DNA from 3 places in the Janthinobacterium sp. PSRC1-1 genome. Region 2 is predicted to be linked to each of the others. Evidence: predicted binding sites of a transcription regulator. Region 2 holds the regulator's gene; each other region holds the start of a gene.
What was found. The regulator sigma-54, encoded in region 2, starts transcription at its own class of promoters, with help from an activator protein. The targets are predictions, from matches to a motif close to TGGCANGNAANCTGCTTT.

Region 1: adh (aldehyde dehydrogenase) is a predicted target of sigma-54. The motif match lies at 1,450-1,467, and genes of this name have one in related genera.
Region 3: pepA (flocculation-associated PEP-CTERM protein PepA) is a predicted target of sigma-54. The motif match lies at 1,747-1,764, and genes of this name have one in related genera.

The regions. Positions count from the first base shown of each region.
Region 1 covers NZ_JAFCWK010000025.1:9,439-12,713, forward strand. The annotation lists gene adh (aldehyde dehydrogenase) at 1-1,364, opposite strand, end outside; gene ACP7DW_RS28405 (beta-propeller fold lactonase family protein) at 1,701-2,657, opposite strand; gene ACP7DW_RS28410 (TonB-dependent receptor family protein) at 2,862-3,275, shown strand, end outside.
Region 2 covers NZ_JAFCWK010000004.1:445,789-449,063, reverse strand. The annotation lists gene ACP7DW_RS11330 (enoyl-CoA hydratase/isomerase family protein) at 1-558, opposite strand, end outside; gene hpf (ribosome hibernation-promoting factor, HPF/YfiA family) at 694-1,056, opposite strand; gene ACP7DW_RS11320 (RNA polymerase factor sigma-54) at 1,126-2,604, opposite strand; gene lptB (LPS export ABC transporter ATP-binding protein) at 2,609-3,275, opposite strand, start outside.
Region 3 covers NZ_JAFCWK010000006.1:156,553-159,827, reverse strand. The annotation lists gene ACP7DW_RS15070 (acyl-CoA thioesterase) at 1-449, opposite strand, end outside; gene ACP7DW_RS15065 (hypothetical protein) at 533-901, opposite strand; gene ACP7DW_RS15060 (hypothetical protein) at 1,031-1,168, opposite strand; gene ACP7DW_RS15055 (hypothetical protein) at 1,418-1,591, opposite strand; gene pepA (flocculation-associated PEP-CTERM protein PepA) at 1,840-2,667, shown strand; gene ACP7DW_RS15045 (nitroreductase family protein) at 2,744-3,275, opposite strand, start outside.

The DNA.
Region 1 (3,275 bases), on a different contig from region 2:
CACACGCGGCCCGCCTGGATGGCGCGTCCCATGCGGAAGGCGCGCGAACCGTCGCGCGTCCACAAGCCGGCGCCCAGGCCGTACAAGGTATCGTTGGCAATCGCCAGCGCTTCGGCCTCATCCTTGAAGGTGGTCACGGAGACGACGGGCCCGAAAATCTCTTCCTGGAAGATGCGCATCTTGTTGTTGCCCTTGAACACGGTCGGACGCACGTAGTAGCCGCCCTCCAGGTCGCCTGCCTGCGTATGGCGTTCCCCGCCGGCCAGCACTTCGGCGCCTTCCTGGCGGCCGATGTCGAGGTAGGACAGGATTTTTTCCAGCTGCTCCTGCGACGCCTGGGCGCCGATCATGGTCGACGAGTCGAGCGGGTTGCCCTGCTTGATGGCGGCCACGCGCTTCAAGGCCCGTTCGATGAATTTCTCGTAGATCGATTCCTGGATCAGCACGCGCGATGGGCAGGTGCACACCTCGCCCTGATTCAGCGCAAACATGGTGAAGCCTTCCAGGCACTTGTCGAAATAATCATCATCGGCATCCATCACATCTTCAAAGAAGATGTTCGGCGACTTGCCGCCCAGCTCCAGGGTGACGGGAATCAGGTTTTGCGCCGCGTAACCCATGATCAGGCGGCCCGTGCCCGTTTCACCCGTAAAGGCGATCTTGGCGATGCGCTTGCTCGACGCCAGCGGCTTGCCCGCTTCCAGGCCGAAACCGTTGATGATGTTCAACACACCCGGTGGCAGCAAGTCGCCGATCAGTTCGATCAACACCATGATGGAGGCGGGGGTTTGCTCGGCAGGTTTGAGGACGACGCAATTGCCGGCGGCCAGGGCTGGCGCCAGTTTCCACACGGCCATCAGAATCGGGAAATTCCACGGGATGATCTGGCCCACGACGCCCAGCGGCTCATGGTAGTGATAGGCATAGGTTTCCGCATCGATTTGCGCGACGGAGCCTTCCTGCGCACGGATGCAGCCGGCGAAGTAACGGAAATGGTCGATGGCCAGCGGAATGTCGGCATTCATCGTTTCGCGGATCGGCTTGCCGTTGTCGATGGTTTCCGCCGTGGCGATCAGGCTCAGGTTTTGTTCGATGCGATCGGCGATGCGGTTCAGGATATTGGCGCGCTCGGCGGGTGACGTCTTGCCCCAGGCATCCTTGGCGGCATGCGCGGCGTCCAGCGCCAGCTCGACGTCTTCCGCCGTGGAGCGGGCGATTTCGCAAAACGGCAAGCCCGTGATGGGCGTGATGTTAGGAAAGTATTCACCTTTTACTGGTGCAACGAACTGACCACCGATGTAATTGTCATAGCGTTGTTTGAAGGGATTGGCTACGCCCAGTTTGCTGATGTCTGCGAGATTCATGTCGTCCTCTATCGGGTTAATTAGAATGGAATTACTTAATTAAAATCAAACGTCCTGGTACAGATGGGGTGAGTACACGGAGTCTTCCGCAAATGCCGTGCCAGCTCACCATCCCACTACAAACTTAGCCGCTTTTCCCCCTGTTACAAGGGCGTGGCGTCAAACCCGGCGCGCTTTTCGGCGCATGCCCGGGCTAGAGCTGCGGGGGCGGGCCTGTGTGCGTTTTGAACAAGGTGAAGGCATCCTGTTCCAATCCGGGCCAGCCCTGCGGCATCTCCCCTGCGCCGCTGCACAATGGAACAGGTGTACCAGACTGGAACACCTGTTCCTGTACCGCTAACGAATCACCACGCCCCACGGCAATTCACCGACGGCAATGTCGGCCACCTTGCGCGCGCTGGCCGTGTCGATCACGGAAACGCTGTTCGAGCGGCCATTGGCCACGTACAGCTTGTTGCCATCGGGCGTGATGGCCATGTTCCACGGGCGCTTGCCGACGGCAATGGTGGCCGTCACCTCGTTGCTGGCCGTGTCGATCACCATCACCGTGCCGTCCGTGCCGTTCGAGACATACACCTGCTTGCCGCCAGGATGGACGGCGATGCCATTCGCATTCTTGCCCGCTGGAATAGTGGCAATCGCCTTGCGCGCGGCCATGTCGATCACATACACGGCGTTGACCAGTTCGCACGCCACATAGGCGCGGCCCGAGTCCGGACTGAAACCGATGCCGCGCGGACGCAGGCCCACGGCGATGGACGCGACCTGGCGGCGTTGCGCCACATCAATGACATCGACTTGCTCGGCCTCTTCCGCACTGACCAGCAGCCAGCGTCCATCCGGGCTGAACACGGCATGCTCCGGATTGCGTCCCTGTACCTTGATGTCGGCGAGCAAGGTGCCCGACTGGCCATCGAGCAAGGCCACGCTATTGTTTTCCTCGACGGCCACGGCCACAAGGCTGCCGTCGCGGGAGGCGCTGACGCCTTCGGGCGACTTGCCCAGGGCCACAGCGCGCACGGGCGTGCCGGTCGCGTTATCGATCAGCAGCAAGGCGCTGCTGGCGGCATCGGTGACAAACAATTGCCGCCCTGTCGGGTCGGCGGCGATGCCGCGCGGACGCTTGCCTGCCGCGATCTGGCGCACCACCTGGTCGGTCGCCGTGTCGATCACGCTCAAGGTGCCCGATTTTTCATTGGGGACATAGGCAAAAGGAGCGGCCTGGAGGGCGCTGCTGGCGAGCGCAGGCAGCAGCCAGCACACCTGGCGCAAGCGCGAGAAGAAGTTGGGCATAATCACCTTTTCAATGGAAAAATACGGGAAAAGCGCGCGGCATCGGCGCCTCTGAACATTGCTGCATGCAAACGCCGTGCCACGGACACGCGTATAATTTCAGCCCACCAATGGAGACATGGCAGGCATATTGCTTGATACACCTACGCAGACCTGCGCCGCTCACGCGCTCAAGCAGGCTTTTATTCACATTGGAGAACCCGCATGCAGCATCGTTTCCGCTTGAACACCATTGCCAGCCTGTTTGTCGCTGGCAGCGCCACCCTCGCCCCTCACGTTTTCGCCGCCGAGGCAGCTGACCCGGCCAACGGGCAACTCATGGATACGGTGGTCGTCAGCGGCAGCCGCATCGCCCACCCCAGCCAGGAAGTGCCGGCCTCGATCGACGTGGTCGACAGCGCCCGCATCCAGGACGGCCAAATCCGCGTCAATGCGTCGGAAGCGCTGGCCGCCGTGCCGGGCCTGGTTGTGCAGAACCGCCAGAACTACGCGCAAGACTTGCAGATCTCGTCGCGCGGCTTCGGCGCCCGCTCGGCCTTCGGCGTGCGCGGCGTCAAACTGATCAGCGATGGCATTCCCGCCAGCATGCCCGATGGCCAAGGCCAGGCGGCCACCTTC
Region 2 (3,275 bases):
CAGCCCCGTGTACAGGGCATCGGCCGCGTTGATCGTCAAACCCGTCAAGCCCAGGTACAGGCCCAGCTGGCCGGCCAGGCGGGACAGGAAATAACTGCCGCCCACGTCCGGGAACAAGCCGATATTGACTTCCGGCATGGCCATGCGCGTGCGGCCCGTGACGATGCGCAGGCGGTTGCCAGGCCCGGCTTGCGCCACGCCCATGCCGCCGCCCATCACCACGCCATCCATCACGGCGATATACGGTTTCGGGTAGAAATGAATCACATGATTTAACGCGTATTCTTCCGTAAAGAAATCTTCCAGCAAGGCGCTGCCACCTTGCGGCGTGGCCCGGCCCGCATCGTAAAAGAAGCGGATGTCGCCGCCGGCGCACAGGGCTTTGTCGCTGCTGGAACGGATGACGACGGCGTCCACCTGCGGATCGTCGCGCCAGGCCAGCAGGGCAGCACTCAGGGCGCGCACCATCTCCAGCGACAGGGAATTGAAGGCTTTCGGACGGTCGAGCACGATATGCCCGGTGCGGTTGCGGATGGAGGTCTGGACGAAGTCGCTCATGGCAGGCAGGAAAAAAGTGAAAGTGCGAATATTCTAGCGCCTGCGCGGGGAACATTGCGTTCAACAGGTCCAGACGCAAAAAAGGGCGCAAGATGTGCGCCCTTAGTTGATCACAACTGCTGGAAGCGGGTGGCCTTAAACGGCGACGACGGCGTCTTCCTCGGAGTTGTCTGGCAGATGCTTGATCGCCTCTTTACCGTGCCCTTGCACTTTGGTTTTGTATTTCATCACTTGCCTGTCCAGCTTGTCGATCAGGATATCGATGGCGGCATACAGGTCATGCGCCAGGCTTTCCACATAGACAGTTTTGCCACTCAGACGCAGGTTGACTTCGGCCTTTTGACGTTTTTCTTTCTCTTTGAGGTTATCCACGGTCAGAATCACGGCGATATCGATAACTTGATCGAAATGACGTTTCACGCGCTCCAGCTTCGTTTGTACGTATTCACGGATGGCTGGTGTCACTTCGAGATGATGTCCGCTGATGGTGAGATTCATACACACTCCTAAAGATGATCGGGTTCGTGCGGTCCATCCTATCCGGCCCGCAGAGGAACCGAAAAAAACTTACAAACACTTACGCAGGCTCACTGGCGGAATTTTCAACGCTTCCCGGTATTTGGCAACAGTACGTCGCGCAATCACCATGCCTTGTTCCCCCAGCATGTCCGCAATCTTACTGTCGGATAAAGGATTTTTAGGGTCTTCTGCTCCTGTCAGTTGCACGATCAATGCCCGTATCGCCGTCGATGACGCTTCGCCCCCCGCTTCGGTGGCGACGTGGCTACCAAAGAAATATTTCAACTCGAACATGCCGTGCGGGGTCAGCATGTACTTTTGAGTTGTTACCCGCGAGATAGTACTCTCGTGTAAACCCAGTGTATCAGCTATTTCACGGAGCACAAGGGGGCGCATGGCAACGGCCCCATGCGAGAAAAAGTTCTTTTGTCTTTCTACTATCGCCTGCGCCACGCGCAGGATCGTGTCGAAGCGCTGGCGCATATTCTTGATCAGCCACTTGGCTTCCTGCAACTGTGCGCCCATGGCGCCCTCGCCCTTGCCCTGCTTGAGCAAGTTGGCGTACATGGCGTTGACGCGCAGGCGCGGCATGACGTCGTTGTTCAGGGTGACTTGCCAGCCATTGCGCGCGCGCTTGACGACGACGTCGGGCACCACGTAATCGGACACGTCCGAGGCGAACACGGCGCCCGGATGCGGATTGCACTGGCGAATCACCGTCTGCGCCTCGCGCAAGTCTTCCTCGTCGCAATCGAGGGCTTTTTTCAGCTTGTTGAAATCGCGCTGGGCAAACCAGGCCAGGTGCTTTTCCACGATGACGAGGGCCATGCGCCGCGTCACCATGGCGACCTGCGGCAAGCGCTTGATTTGCAGCGCCAGGCATTCGGACGCATTGCGCGCGCCCACGCCGGGCGGATCGAAACTTTGCAACAGGGACAAGGCCGTGCGCATCTCGTCGGCGTCGATTTCCAGCTCTTCCGGCAGGCGCGCCAGGATGTCGTCGAGCGACTCTTCCAGGTAGCCATTGTCGTCGAGCGCGTCGATGATCAGCTCGACCAGCGCGCGGTCGCGCAATTCGAGCACCGTCACGCGCATCTGCTCCATCAGGTGTTCGCGCAGGGTACAGTGATGGGCCTCCAATTGCGGACGCGAATCTTCGTCGTCGGGCGCCTTGCCCCGGCTCGCCTCGCTCCAGTCGCTGTCGCCGCCGTCCGCGGCGGCCGGGCCCTCGCCCGCCTCGCCGTCAAACGCCTCCGCTTCGGCCGGCGCCGCAGGCGCCTCCTGGCCGGGCGGCTGGGGCGGCGCTTCGGCCGGCGCGGCCGTGGAACTCAGGGCCCCGTCGGACAGCAGGCGCAGCGAATGATCGAGCGGATCGTCGAGGCGCTCGAGCAAGGGATTGTCCGTCAGCAGTTGCTCTAGTTCCTGGTGCAATTCCAGGGTAGACAATTGCAACAGGCGTATCGATTGCTGCAACTGCGGCGTCAGTGCCAGGTGCTGCGAAGTGCGCAGCTGCAATGATTGTTTCATTGGCTCACATGCGGAAGTGTTCGCCCAGGTAGACCCGGCGCACCGACTCGTTCGCGATGATGTCGTCGGGGCGTCCCGACGCCAGCACCGAGCCCTGGTTGATGATGTAGGCACGGTCGCAGATACCCAGCGTCTCGCGCACATTATGGTCGGTGATCAGCACGCCGATATTGCGCTCCTTCAAGAAGCGCACGATGCGCTGGATCTCGATCACGGCGATCGGGTCGACACCGGCGAACGGTTCGTCGAGCAGCACGAAACGCGGGTCGGTCGCCAGCGCGCGGGCGATTTCCACACGGCGGCGCTCGCCGCCCGACAGCGACAGCGCCTGGTTCTCGCGCAACTTTTCAATTTGCAAGTCGGCCAGCAATTTATCCAGGCGCTCCTCGATCTCGGCCTTCTTCAGGGGGCGGCCTTCGACGGTCTGGATTTCCAGCACGGCGCGGATATTGTCTTCCACCGTCAGCTTGCGGAAGACGGACGCTTCCTGCGGCAGATACGACAGGCCCATCTGCGCGCGGCGGTGGATCGGCAGGCGGGAAATGTCCACGCCGCTGATGTCGATGGTGCCGCCGTCCGACGGCACCAGACCGACGATCATGTAGAACGAGGTGGTCTTGCCGGCGCCGTTCGGGCCCAGCAATCCCACCACTTCGCCGCATTCGACTTGC
Region 3 (3,275 bases), on a different contig from region 2:
GACACCTTCTGGCGCGACAGCTTGCGCAGCTTGGCTTGCTCGAAGCGCACCTGCTGCTCCGGCGTTTCCAGCACCAGCGGCGGCACGGCCACGGGCTTGCGGTTGGCGTCCACGGCCACCATCGTGAAATAGCAGCTGTTGGCGTGGCGCACCAGGCGCTGCTGGATGTTTTCCGTCACCACGCGGATACCCACTTCCATCGAGGTCGTGCCCGTGTAATTGATCGAGGCGAGGAACGTCACCAGCTCACCGACGTGGATAGGCTGCAGGAACATCACCTGGTCCACCGACAGGGTCACCACATAGCTGCCCGAATAGCGGCTGGCGCAGGCGTAGGCGACGCTGTCGAGGTATTTCAGGATGGTGCCGCCGTGCACATTGCCGGAAAAGTTGGCCATATCGGGCGTCATCAGGACCGTCATCGTCAGTTCGTGGGCCGACCAGTTCATCGCGCTGTCCAAAGTGTTCTCCAAGGGGGAAATAAGAAAAAGAGTGGGGATGTAAAAACCGGCCCCAGGGGCCGGTGTAGACCTTACAGGCCCAGGGTGTCGATGTCGGCCAGCGAGTCGCGGCCCTTGTCGGAAATGTCGTGGCCCTCGCCTTCCGCGCGCGCCACGATGTGGGCTTTCTTGCCCAGGAAATAGGCCACGTCCGATTCCAGCCTGGTCAGCGGATCGGCGGCGACGGCGCGCAGCCCCATGATGCAGCGGCGCAGGAACAGCAGCTGCTGTGCTTTCTCGGTGATGGACAAACGGCCATCGCGTGCATAGCTGAGCAGCTTCAGGCCGGACAGGCGCTTGGCATTGCGGGCAACGCAAGCACTGGGGCGCTCGGTCTTGATGCCGCGTGCAACTTGCTCCAGCGCGTCATATTCATCGGTTGTTAATTTCTCGTTCTTCATTACTTTTCCATAAAAGGCCAGGTGTTCGGCCCCCATGGTACGCGCCCCGCTGCGCATCGGCAACAGGCAACGTGATTCAGTCGCCGCCCGCCCCACGGATGGCGTACTGAAAATGCGCGTGAAGCGTGCTTATTTGTAGCTGCGCAGCAGCAGCCACGCCAGGCCGCAGCCAGCCACGGCGCCCGCCAGCGCCAGCGCTGCGAGGTTCTTGCCGGTGATCACAGGGCGCCGGCCCAGGTAGATTTTGTTATGCAAGGAATTGCCCATGATGGTCTCCTGTACAAGAATTTTTATGATGTCTCATTATAAGAACAGAATCGTGACGGCCACATGACACACAGCAGTTAGCGCTTGATTTGTATCCACTCAGCAATGTTTATTGGCATTTTTGTTGTTTAATTGGCGTGACGACCCCGCCGCCCGCGCAATCCATTTCTGACCAGAAATAAACAGCGCGCGGCAGTGGCATCGCCGCTCGGGTGCGCTCAGGCGTGCGACGACTGGCTCTCAGCCCTCTCAGCCCATCCTGACGGGCGGCGGTGGTGGCGTCGGTTCCTCGACGGGCACGGGGTCCGTGTGCGGCGGCTTTTCCGGCGGCGGCGTCAGCGGATCGCCTTCGGGCGGCGGCGGGATATCCGGTTCGGGCGTGCTGTGCGCACGCAGCGGGGCATGACGGGATGGTAGTGGCATGGTGACCTCCTTTGCCCCACTCTAGCCGATGCCAGGAAAGACTGGCGCCCGCGAGCCGCGCCATCGGCCGGGTAAAACGTCGATTTTTTTTACACAAGCACGAAAAATGGCCTCCCTGTTTTTATAAGCTGTTGAATTCAAATATAAATATAACTTGGTACGAATTCTGCTTCAAGGGCGTATGAGGTTATCTGAGGCAGCCGCCACAGTGACCTGGTCCGATCCACCCTCACGCTGAAGGAAATGCCATGAAAACGCTGTCCTCATTCCTGCGTCTCGCTCTCTCCGCGGCCACCATCGGCGCCGCGCTGATCAGCGCTCCCGCACTCGCTGGTCCTTTGTTTACCGTCAATGAAGGTTCCGTCCCCGGCACCGCAGCCAATCTGGTTGTGGCCGACCGCATCAGCTTTGAATATCACGCGCGCGTCGAACAAACCATCGTTGGCGGTTTGGGTGGGGGCAACGATCCCTTCACTCAAACAGGCTTTCTGAGCAAGGCCGCTTTCGGCAGTCCCACTGGCGGCAGCGTGCCATCGCAACTGAACGCCCTCAACGGCTATGGCATTTATGGCCTGTTTTCCATCACCGGCCAGTCCGATACGCTGGCTGGCGGGATCCACGCTACCTTTCAAACCCTGACCATGACCTTGTACATCGATCCCAATCAGGACACGTCACTGTCGGTCAGTAACGTGGCCGGCTCGCCGGTGAATGTGGGTGGCGTCTCCGGGGATGACTATGCGATCATGACCTACACGCTCGACGTGGGCGAAGCACACATTTTCGCCGGCCTGGCGCAGGGCGACTTCAAGTCCTTGCTGAACGCCACACTGACGCCGCAAGGACAGTTGTTTTTCGTCAACCCCGACCCGTTTTTCCCGCTGGAGTCCCTCAGCGGGAATACGAACAGCTTCGTCGGCGGCAGCCTGACCGACAGTTTTATCGCGATGGCCGACGGTGGCGGCCTGGAATTATTCCAGGTACCTGAACCAGGCACCATCGCCCTGCTCGGCATCGGCCTGTTTGGCCTGGGCATGACTGCGCGCCGCCAGCAAGGCGGGCAGCGCCAGGCTTGACATGCGCATCATCCTGTTGAAAAGCCGCGGATATCCTCCGCGGCTTTTTTTGCGGCAAGCGGCAAACCGATGCCGTTCACACAGGCGTCCTCCCGTTGAGCGGCGCCACCAGCAAGTCGTGCAGCGGCCGGCGCAAGGAGCGCGCCTGGGCCGCCGGGCCGGCGCCGATGCGGCCCAGGAATACGGCCCGATCAAACGCCACCGCACCCAGCACGGCCTGGCATTGCAGCGCCAGTTCCTGCGCCAGCTCCAGCATGCCGTCGGTGCGCGAAAAGGCCCGCCGTTCGCGCACATAACGGGCGAAGATCAGCGGCGTCAGTTCCGGCTGTAACTGCAGGCCCAGCTGCGTGGCCGTCAGCCAGAAGCGCTGCATGGCCCTGCCGGCCGCCACGTAATCATCGATGTGACGCGGCGGCGCCTCGGCCAGCAGCACGAAATGCGCGGCGCAATACAGGCCTGGCAACAAGTCCATCTGCAGACGCGGGGCAATGGTGCCTCCCAGCCAGGTATTGAAAAAATCCACGCGACGCCAGCTGTGCATGACCCAGCGCATCAGCCGCGCCGTCATCGGGTCGACACCGAGCGCCTGCTCAGGGATGCGGTCGGCG